Regions from separate parts of the Lysinibacillus sp. HST-98 genome, predicted to be linked through region 2. Evidence: riboswitches for the same ligand, from Rfam matches in the RefSeq annotation. Region 2 holds a riboswitch; the other holds the start of a gene.

Region 1 (5,597 bases), on a different contig from region 2:
AAGGTTAAATAATCATATATCAATTTTTGAAACCGGGCTACTTGCCCTTAAGCAGTAGCCCTTCTATGTGCGTCATGCACGTTAATCAAAGGAGGAAATGAAAGTGGCTGAAATTAAAGTCCCTGAATTAGCAGAATCGATTACAGAAGGTAGTATCGCACAGTGGGTAAAAAAAGTGGGCGATCGCGTTGAAAAAGGTGAATTCATCGTTGAACTTGAAACAGATAAAGTAAACGCTGAGATCATTTCTGAAGAAGCAGGTGTATTAACACAAATTTTAGCTGAAGAAGGCGATACTGTACTTGTTGGTCAAGTTATCGCAGTAGTAGAAGCAGGTGAAGGCGCAGCAGCAGCTCCAGCGGCAGCACCAACTGAAGCAGCGCCAGCACCAGCAGCGCCACAAGCAGCATCTGCACCAGTTGCAGCAGCTCCAGTAGTAGAAGAAACTTCTGGTGAGCGTGTAGTTGCATCTCCAGCAGCACGTCGTCTTGCACGTGAAAAAGGAATTGACCTTGCGGCGGTATCTCCAGTAGATCCACAAGGACGTGTACGTGTACAAGATGTAGCAGCTCACGGTACAGCACCAGCTGTAACGCCAGCAGCACCTACATCAGTAGCAACTTCAGGTGGCCCAGTAGTATTTACACCAGCAGCTAATTCTGACCGTGTAACAATTGAAAAAATGAGCCGTCGTCGCCAAACAATTGCAAAACGTTTATTAGAAGTTAAACAATCAACAGCAATGTTAACAACATTCAACGAAATTGACATGACAAACATCATGGCACTTCGTAAACGTAAACAAGAAGAGTTTGTAAAAGCAAACGACATCAAACTTGGTTTCATGTCATTCTTCACTAAAGCTGTTGTTGCAGCACTGAAAAAATACCCATACGTAAACGCTCAAATCTCTGGCGATGAAATTCATTTAAATAACTTCTTTGATATCGGTATTGCTGTATCAACTGAAGAAGGTTTAGTCGTACCAGTTGTACGCGATGCAAATAGTAAAAACTTTGCAGAAATCGAAAAAGATATCGCTAACTTAGCGACAAAAGCTCGTGATAAAAAATTAGGCTTAAATGACATGGCTGGTGGATCCTTCACAATCACAAATGGTGGTGTATTCGGTTCATTAATGTCAACACCAATTATGAACGGTACGCAAGCTGGTATTTTAGGTATGCACTCAATTGTAAACCGTCCAGTTGCAGTAAATGGTGAAGTTCAAATCCGTCCAATGATGTATGTAGCACTTTCATACGATCACCGTATCATCGATGGTAAAGATTCTGTAGGATTCTTAAAAACAGTTAAAGAATTAATCGAAAATCCTGAAGATTTATTATTAAATTCATAATGCCATTAAACCCTGCGAACAATGTTCAGCAGGGTTTTTGTATGACAAAGAGTATTGACCGATTCTATGCTTGAATGAGTACGAATGTTATATCGTTTAGAGGAGCAAAGAAAGAAAAAACGCGACTTTTCTCACATAGAGAACATACTCTATAATAAATATTTGTTGTAATTTTCAGAAATATCAACAAAAGTTCAACGATTTAAAGTGGAAGCAGAACGCACAATATCCTAATATTGTCATTAGTCAGAAAAATGTTAAAATCGTCTTGACGAACATATTAGTTTTATAGTAGTATCTAAATATCAATTAAATAAACAAACCTCACGAATTGTTATCAGTGAGGTAGAGGCGCGGTATTTATTAGTTCATTGTTGAGTAAAAGCAAGCGAAGACGCAATGAAGAAGGAAATATCGCCGAAGTATAAAAGGAGCTCGTACTTTTATACTGGGTCTGCAGTGAATAAGTGCAGGACTGTCCTAGTAAATGGATTTCCAGATTTACTAGGTTGTGCTATCTCGGAAACATGGAAATTATAGTGAGGATTTGGGCAACTGTCATAAAAGGTAAGACCTAAGTTCAATAAACTTAGGTCTTTTTTAGTACAGTTGTCTTATTTTTTTACAGAAAAGGGGAGTTTTTCATGAAAAGAAAATGGTTGTTAGTAATGATCTCTATCATGACGGCAATTGTGCTAGCTGCATGTGGCACAAGCGACAAAAAAGAGGGCGGTTCAAGTGATGCTGGAACTGACAAAGAAGAAGGCGGCGGTGAATTCCGAATTGGCATGGAGGCTGGCTACCCACCGTTCAACTGGACACAGCAAGACGATGCGAATGGCGCAGTGAAAATTGCGGATAATGCAGAATATGCAGGTGGCTATGATGTACAAATGGCAAAGAAAATCGCTGAAGGTTTAGGCAAAGAGTTAGTCATTGTTAAAATGGAGTGGGACGGATTAGTTCCAGCGCTACAATCGAACAAAATTGATGCAATTATTGCAGGTATGTCACCAACAGAAGAACGTAAGAAAACAATTGATTTTACAGAAAACTATTATACTTCTGATTTTGTTATGGTTATTAAAAAAGGTAGCAAATATGAAGGCGCAAAATCGATTCAAGACTTCTCAGGTGCTAAAATTACATCACAATTAAATACATCAAACTATACAGTTATCGATCAAATTAAAGGCGTAGAAAAGCAAACAGCAATGGAGAGCTTCCCAGCAATGCGTGTAGCGTTAGAAGCAGGTAAAATTGATGGCTATGTAGCTGAACGCCCAGAGGGCATTTCCGCTTCTGCAGCCAACGATAAATTCACATATGTAGCATTTGAAGAAGGCTTTGATACAGACCTATCAAATACTTCAATTGCTGTAGGCTTACGTAAAGATGACGCAAATCGTGAAAAAATCAATGAAATCCTAAAAGGCATTTCAGAAGATGATCGTCAAGCCATTATGGAAGAAGCTATTTCTCAACAGCCCGCAGCACAATAATGACATGGCACGGACTAGCAATTAGTCCGTGCATGATCATTTCATCATTATCAAAATGAGAACCTCTCTACATAATGATAATGTCCTAGCGTGACAAATCATAGAATGGTAGAAAGAGCTAGGACACAAAAGAAATAAACGAGCAAGATGACATTGTTAGGAGGAACATCATGAGTCTTGAATGGATACTTTCAATTATTGAAAACAACTGGCAAATGTTTTTACGAGGTGCGTATTATACGTTACTGATTTCGAGTATTAGTACAATTATTGGTGCATTTATCGGATTTTTCATCGGAATTATGCATACGATTCCAGTTCGTAAAAAAGGTGTGAAATTTTATAGCTTAAAGCTCATTAATTTTATACTAACATGCTATGTTGAATTTTTCCGTGGTACACCAATGATTGTACAAGCTATGGTTGTCTACTACGGATTAGATATCGCATTCGGTATCGATATGCACTTTATTACAGCAGGTATTTTAGTCGTTTCCCTCAATACAGGGGCCTATATGGCAGAAATTGTTCGTGGCGGTATTGTATCTATTGATAATGGTCAATACGAGGCAGCATCAGCAATTGGCATGAATCACTTCCAAATTATGCTTCATGTAGTCTTACCACAAGTAGCACGTAATGTTTTACCAGCTACAGGTAACCAATTAATCATGAATATTAAAGATACAGCCGTATTAAATGTCATTGGGGTAACGGAATTATTTTTCCAAACAAAATCAATTTCGGGTAACAACTTCCGTTATTTCGAATCATTCTTCGTTGCATGTGTTCTTTATTTCATCATGACATTTACCGCATCTCGCATCCTTCTTTATGTTGAAAAACGTCTAGATGGTCCTGATGCCTATCAAAAAGAACAAAAAGAAGCTGTATAGGGGGACGCACAAATGGCAGTCATCAAAATCGAACATTTAAGTAAATCATTTGGACGTAACCAAGTGTTAAAAGATGTGAATTTCCAAGTGGAAAAAGGAGAGGTAGTTTGTTTAATTGGCTCCTCTGGCTCTGGTAAATCCACATTGCTTCGTTGCATAAATTTATTAGAAACGCCAAGTGGCGGTCAAATTATTTATAAAGGGGAAGACATCCTAGATGAAAAGCACAATATTCAAGAATATCGTACACATTTAGGGATGGTGTTCCAGCAGTTCAATTTATTTAACAACCACAATGTCATAAGTAATTGCACAGTGGGCCAAATCAAAGTGTTAAAACGTTCGAAAAAAGAAGCAGAAGAAACGGCGCTTAAATACTTGAAAATCGTTGGCATGGATCAATATGTGAATGCCAAGCCTCGTCAACTCTCAGGTGGACAAAAGCAGCGCGTGGCCATCGCTCGTGCCTTATCAATGAATCCTGATGTTATGCTATTCGATGAGCCAACATCCGCATTAGACCCAGAAATGGTGGGTGAGGTGTTAAAGGTAATGCGTCAGCTAGCAAACGAGGGCAATACGATGCTCATCGTGACACATGAGATGGAATTTGCCAAAGAAGTAGCAGATCGAGTTGTCTTTATGGATAAGGGTGTAATTGTGGAGGAAGGCCCTCCAGCACAAGTATTAGTCAATCCGCAACATGAACGTACGAAGGAATTTTTAAAGCGTACATTAAAATAAGCACAAAAAAGTGAGTCCAACCTGTTGGACTCACTTATTTTCTAGAATTCCATTCTGCATAAAGTACAAAGCAGATTGCGAATGCTACAGCAATGATAAAAAACCATTGCGGTACACCACCAAAACTCATCATAACACCTCAAATATTCATTTTTTTTGGATAGAATAGGTATAGTATTTCTTTTTTCTCCACAAAAGACCAAAAATATTATAAAATAAGCAATAGACATTAGCTTTTGCTAGTAAAGAGAGGTAGAGAGAATATGTTACATTTAAAATGGAAAGATGCGCCAACATTACGAACGGTTACTTGCAAACATACAAATGCATCGAAATACTTAGTATCAAACGTATTAACAGTAGGAAAAGGTTATGAAGTGAAAAATGAAACAGACGAGTTCGTTTTTATCATCGACAACACAGGTAATGTCGGTGGCTACTATAAAGATTATTTTGAATAAAAACAAACAGGGTGGTTCAGAACATTTGCTGAGCCACCCATTTTTTTGTTAGTCTCGCTGATAGCTGCTAGCACCCGCCACATCCTGTAGCTGCTGTTTCTCTTGTTCAGTTGCGGTATGCAGGGCAAAAACATCTTTAATTGCTGTTTGCAGTTCTTGCTGTGTTTCTTTAAACTTCGAAACTTGCTGTTCAAACGTGGGACTTGAGAAGCGATCATGAGCCCTTGATAATCGCTCCTCTAAACGTGCATAATGATGATCCATATGCATCGACAACATCATCGCCAGTTGGTTTTTCCAGAGCGGAATCAAGGTAACGATAGAAAACTCAATTTTTTCAGCTAAGGTTTGATTGGCCTGTTGAATCATACGGATTTGAGGAGCTGTTTGCAGGGCGACTTGCTGTGATACTTGTAAATCATAAATACGTTGATCCAGTCTTTCGATTTGAGCAGCAAAGTCATTTAATTGCTGAATTGCAAGTGGCTGTTTGGTTGCTTGGACACTCGTTATTTGTGCAGGTAGTTCTACCTCAATGGCTTGCTGCTTTTTCATTTGTCCTGCGGCAATGGCTGTTGCCAATTCCTCAAAAAATCCCCGATTATGGGCATAAAGCGCCTCTAAGTTTTCGACA
Region 2 (5,597 bases):
GGTAGCATCATTGTAACTTTCTGCCCCGCCTGTTGCTGTAAAGTTAATGAACAGGTGCATCGTTAAAAACAGACCTACTGGAATGATCCCAAGTAGAGAATGTAAGCGACGCCATAAAAACTCTCGATCTTTCGACAAGACTGTTACCCCCCTTAGTACTTAAAATAGCACAACAAAAGAAGTCATCATTTTGTAAATGATACTTCATTGACTGTGTATTTCATCATGGTACAATATTATGACATGTTTATTGTACTCTCAAGAGCTACGAGCGTCAAGGCAACTCGGAGTTTTTCATAGAGCTTATTAAAGAACTAATCTAGTACATGATGCGTCGTTTTTTCTCGAAAAATCTATCATTACTTTATTACCGTTAAATTTTAAGAAAATTCTAAGAAAGAAGGATAACAATGTTAAACACTCCATCTCCTACAATCTCATCATTTGGCTATGAGATCATTCGTGATCATATTCTATCTTCTATACTCGGTAAACATGAAGATGATGTCCTTTATTGGGCAGGTAAAGAGCTTGCTCGCAAGTTCCCATGTAAAAGTCAAGATGAACTTATCGCATTTTTCGCAGATGCCTGCTGGGGTACATTAGAACTCATAAAGGAATCAAAAGATGGACGTATTTTCCAGTTGACAAATGACCCTGAAATTCTGCAAATAAAGCAGCGTAGCTTTAAACTTGAAGCAGGATTTATAGCAGAGCAAATTCAACTAGCTAAAGGCTACCTGACAGAATGCTATAGTGAAAAACGGGAAAAGCAACAATACGTCATGTTTACAGTCAAATGGGACGTTAAAGAACGTATTATGAATACCATTCCCTCAGAATAATTAAAAAGGATTGTCTCCCATTAAAGAATGGGATGACAATCCTTCTTTTTTCTTCCTTTTATTTCGGTCAATTACATAAAATGCTGTTTCTTCTATTATTATATGTAAAGTGCTTGCTCTAAATTAAATTCATCATGGAGAGCATTAGCTGCTTGGATCATATCATCCTGTGGTACAACAACGGACAGTTTTATTTCAGAAGTACTAACCATTTTTACAGGGATATTTTCACGACGTAACCGATCAAACATACGAGCGGCAACGCCTGGATTGGAAGCCATGCCTGAACCAATAATAGAAACTTTTGCTAGTCCAATTTCGAAGTCGGCAAAACTAAATCCGAGTGATAATTTACTATCCTCTAAAACACGTAATGCTTCCGCAAATTCCTCTTTTAAAATGGAAAACGATACAGTTGGCTTCAACCCATCAATAATGGCTTGGACAATAATATCAACATTAATACGGTTCTCTGCAAGCACCGTAAATATATCTGCTAATGAAGCATTCGAAAAAGCATCATACCCTACTGTTAAACGAATAATATCTGATTCAAATGCAACACCACGAACGACTAAATTTTTTTCCATTTCCACTTCCTCCTTCAATAAAGTGCCTACTGATTCTATTAAACTGGAGCGTATAATAACAGGCATTTGAAATTTTTTCGCTAACTCCACCGCACGAGGATGTATGATATGAGACCCTAAATTCGATAACTCCAACATTTCATCATAGGAAATTTCCTGTAGCTTTTGGGCATTTGTAACATACCGTGGATCTGCTGTATAAACACCATCCACATTTGTATACATATCTACTCTCTCCGCTTCCAATGCTATGGCAAGTGCAACAGCAGCTGTTTCAGCTCCACCTTTCCCAAGCATGGTGATATTGTGCTCTTCGTCAATCCCTTGTTCTCCAGCAATAACCACAATTTGTCCCTGTGCAAAGTGTTCTTCCATTCGATTAATATCTATATAGTCGATACGAGCATGCCGATACATACCATCCGTATGTATACCAGCTTGCCATCCAGTTAGAGACACCGCCTCATAGCCTGCTTCCTGCAAGGCGATGGCAAATAAAGCACTTGATAATTGAGAGCCAGTTGACAACACTGCATCTAATTCTCTTTTCGACACATCGTCAGTTAGTTGGTGTACCATCAATTTCATCTCTTTCGCAGTGTGTCCCATTGCTGCAACGACCACTACTACATCCAATCCTTTGTCCTTTTCAGCAATCGCTTTCCTAGCAGCCTCTTGGATTTGTTCAGTAGAAGCTAATGCAGCTCCCCCAAACTTCATCACGATTTTAGCCATTTCTTTCGTTCTCCCTTCCATTTCATGTATTTTACCAAATTACAGGGGGGTAAAACCGTTTCTAGAAAACTAAAAGGCAGCCTCCACATAACGTGAAAGCTGCCTATAACATGTACAATAATCGTAACTTGCGCATGTGTGATAGCTCTCCGAAACGTTTAGAATCGACAGTCTTACATTTCTTAAATGCAAAACCAGTACAACATAGGAACAACAATACTGTACTTCGGCAAGCTCCCCTTTCACACAATATCTCTGGACTTGTCCATCCTCCATCGTGTTACTCTTGAATCTTGCACCTCTATCATCACTTTAAAGTGAATGTATTCAATTCATTAAGCCTTAGCGTAAACAAACTAGTCACACAGTTGGCTCTCCATAACATTGAAAACAATGTTATTTATAACCATAGCACATGCCTATTCCTTTGACAATGATTGTTGCTGAAAATAGCTAAAAATTTGGCTTGCTAAATTAGCGGGCATCCCAGCCTCCTGTAATGCTAGCTCGCTCGCCTCTCGAATTTTTTTGACTGAACCGAAATGTTTAAGCAGCTGTTGCTTTCGTTTTGGTCCTACCCCTTCAATTTGATCTAATACAGATTGAATGGCATGTTTCTCATGCTGTTGACGCAAGAAGGTAATAGCAAAGCGATGGACTTCGTCTTGAATTCGTTGTAATAAATAAAAGCCATCACTTGTACGTTTTAAGCTAATCACTTCTGGTGGATCACCAAACAATAGCTGAGATGTATTATGCTTATCATCTTTGGCTAAACCAGCAATCGGTATAACAAGACCAAGCTCATCTTCTAGTACTTCACGGGCTACTTCCATTTGTCCCTTACCACCATCAATTAAGACTAAATCTGGTAATGGTAGACCTTCCTTTAAAACACGAATATAGCGACGACGTATAACCTCCTGCATTGCACCGTAATCATCATGTTTGGCTGCTGTACGCGTTTTATATTTTCGGTACTCCTTTTTCGCAGGCTTCCCATCAATGAAAACAACCATAGCAGACACTGCATCCGTTCCATGCATATGACTATTATCAAAAGCTTCAATTCGTAAAGGTGCACTAATACCCATTGCTTCACCAAGTGCCTCACAAGCACCAATCGTACGTTCTTCCTGACGCTCTATTAGCTGGAATTTAGCTGCCACAGCAATTTCAGCATTTTTGGTAGCTAATTCAACCAATTCCTTCTTTTGACCTCTTTTCGGTGTGAGCACTTTAATTTCTAATAATTCTGTTAAGATAGCTGCATCAATGGCTTGTGGAATAAAAATTTCTTTTGGCTTAATATGCTCTGGCTTTTCATAAAAGCGCCCAACAAATGTTAAAAATTCTTCCTCTGCATCTTGATAGATCGGGAAAATTGAGACATCACGCTCAATCAGCTTTCCTTGGCGCACAAAGAAAACCTGAACACACATCCATCCTTTTTCAACAGCATAGCCAAAAACATCTCGATTTGTTGTATCACTTGAAACTATTTTTTGTTTCTGCATAACCGTATCAATATGGGCAATTTGGTCTCGGAATTCCTTCGCTCGTTCAAATTCTAGGTTTTCTGCAGCTGCTAGCATTTTAACTTCAAGCTCTTTTTTGACTGTCTCCACACCACCATTTAAAAACTTCGTCATATCCTCAATCATTTCTTGATAAACCTGACCATCAATTTCCTTCACACAAGGTGCTAAGCATTGACCCATGTGATAGTACAAGCAAGCCTTGGAAGGTAATTGAACACATTTGCGCAGCGGATACAATCGATCCAATAGCTTTTTCGTTTCACTTGCTGCATAGGCATTCGGATAAGGGCCAAAATATTTAGCCTTATCCTTTTTTACCTTCCTTGTCGTAATCAGACGAGGATGTTTTTCATTCGTAATTTTTAAATATGGATAGGTCTTATCATCCGTTAACATGACATTATATTTTGGATCATGTAATTTGATGAGATTCAGCTCTAAAATAAGTGCTTCAATATTTGATGACGTCACAATATACTCAAAATCTTCTATTTCACCTACAAGCCTTTGCGTTTTCCCTTCATGTGTTCCAGTAAAATATGATCGTACACGGTTTTTCAGAACTTTTGCTTTACCGACATAAATGATAGTCCCTTGTCGATCCTTCATCAAATAGCAGCCAGGTTGATCTGGTAAAATATCCAGTTTCCGCTTTATTAAATCGTTCATTACCTACCTGCCCCCCTAAGTAAAAATTCCCCTCATTAGAATAATGTTAGTTATTTTCTTTATTATATAACGAAAAAAAGCCGAACACATCAATTGATGGTTCGGCTTTGTGAACTTCATTCATTACGCATGTTTTGCGATAAATGCTTCTAAAGCTTCTTTTGGTTGGAAGCCTACTGTTTTGTCAACTAATTCTCCATCTTTAAATAATAGTAAAGATGGGATTGACATAATTTGATACTGAGCTGCAGTACCTTGATTATTGTCAACGTCAACTTTTACAATTTTAGCCGCACTACCTGCTGCGTCCATTTCTTCAAGAACTGGCCCAATCATTTTACATGGTCCGCACCAAGCAGCCCAAAAGTCTACTAGTACTAACCCTTCTTTAATATCATCCTGGAACGTAGCATCTGTTGCATGTACAATTGCCATTTGAAATCCTCCTTAAGCTTACTATGATTGTAGTATAGCATGGATAAATTCACTTGAGCGAACAATCTGCCTACAATGTATTTTTTATGCAAATCTCTGTCGAACAATCAATACACAGTCATTAGTTGGCTTGATAACGACCTTTCAATACATAGGTTAACGTAATAAAAAGGTAAATAGCTAACGTAATGCCTGTCACGATTATAGATGTGGTAAAAATAATCCCGATTAGAATCGCACTTAACGCCAGTATAGCTACCCAAGTAGTATAAGGGAACCATTTAACTTCATAGGCACTTGTGTGTTCTGCTTGTTTTTTACGTGATTTTAAATGTGCAATCGCAATAATTAACCAAATAAATAACACAGTATAACCAAGTGATCCCATTAGAAAATCAAATGTTTTGCTTCCCGCATATAAAGATAAAATGACCCCTAAATACATCGCTAAAGTACACATTAAAATAGCATATACTGGTACTTTTCGTTTCGATAAATAAGCAAAGATTTTAGGCACACGTCCATCTACAGCCTGGTTATATAGTACGCGTGATGAACCATACAGTCCTGAATTCATTGATGAAATAATGGCAAGTAACACAACAGCGTTCATAATATGGTCTGCCCCTGGAATACCAACCATTTTAAAAACCATGACAAATGGGCTTTCAGGAACCCCATTTACTTCATTCCAAGGAATTAAGCTTACGATAATAAAGAACGGCAGTAAATAAAAAGTAACAATACGCACTAATGTACTGCGAACAGCTTTTGGTACTACT

The links. A riboswitch is a leader RNA that binds a small molecule or an ion and turns the genes downstream of it on or off. The one in region 2 is predicted to bind lysine.
Positions count from the first base shown of each region.
Region 1: linked by a shared signal. The riboswitch ahead of JIN86_RS13395 (transporter substrate-binding domain-containing protein) and the one ahead of JIN86_RS04310 (aspartate kinase) in region 2 are both predicted to bind lysine.

Region 1 covers NZ_JAENHX010000005.1:105,289-110,885, forward strand. The annotation lists gene JIN86_RS13385 (2-oxoglutarate dehydrogenase E1 component) at 1-12, shown strand, start outside; gene odhB (2-oxoglutarate dehydrogenase complex dihydrolipoyllysine-residue succinyltransferase) at 104-1,360, shown strand; lysine riboswitch at 1,699-1,885, shown strand; gene JIN86_RS13395 (transporter substrate-binding domain-containing protein) at 2,005-2,862, shown strand; gene JIN86_RS13400 (amino acid ABC transporter permease) at 3,033-3,758, shown strand; gene JIN86_RS13405 (amino acid ABC transporter ATP-binding protein) at 3,771-4,502, shown strand; gene JIN86_RS13410 (DUF6501 family protein) at 4,766-4,963, shown strand; gene JIN86_RS13415 (toxic anion resistance protein) at 5,012-5,597, opposite strand, start outside.
Region 2 covers NZ_JAENHX010000001.1:854,567-860,163, forward strand. The annotation lists gene JIN86_RS04300 (succinate dehydrogenase cytochrome b558 subunit) at 1-138, opposite strand, end outside; gene JIN86_RS04305 (YslB family protein) at 411-845, shown strand; gene JIN86_RS04310 (aspartate kinase) at 944-2,170, opposite strand; lysine riboswitch at 2,305-2,482, opposite strand; gene uvrC (excinuclease ABC subunit UvrC) at 2,590-4,380, opposite strand; gene trxA (thioredoxin) at 4,504-4,815, opposite strand; gene JIN86_RS04325 (amino acid permease) at 4,937-5,597, opposite strand, start outside.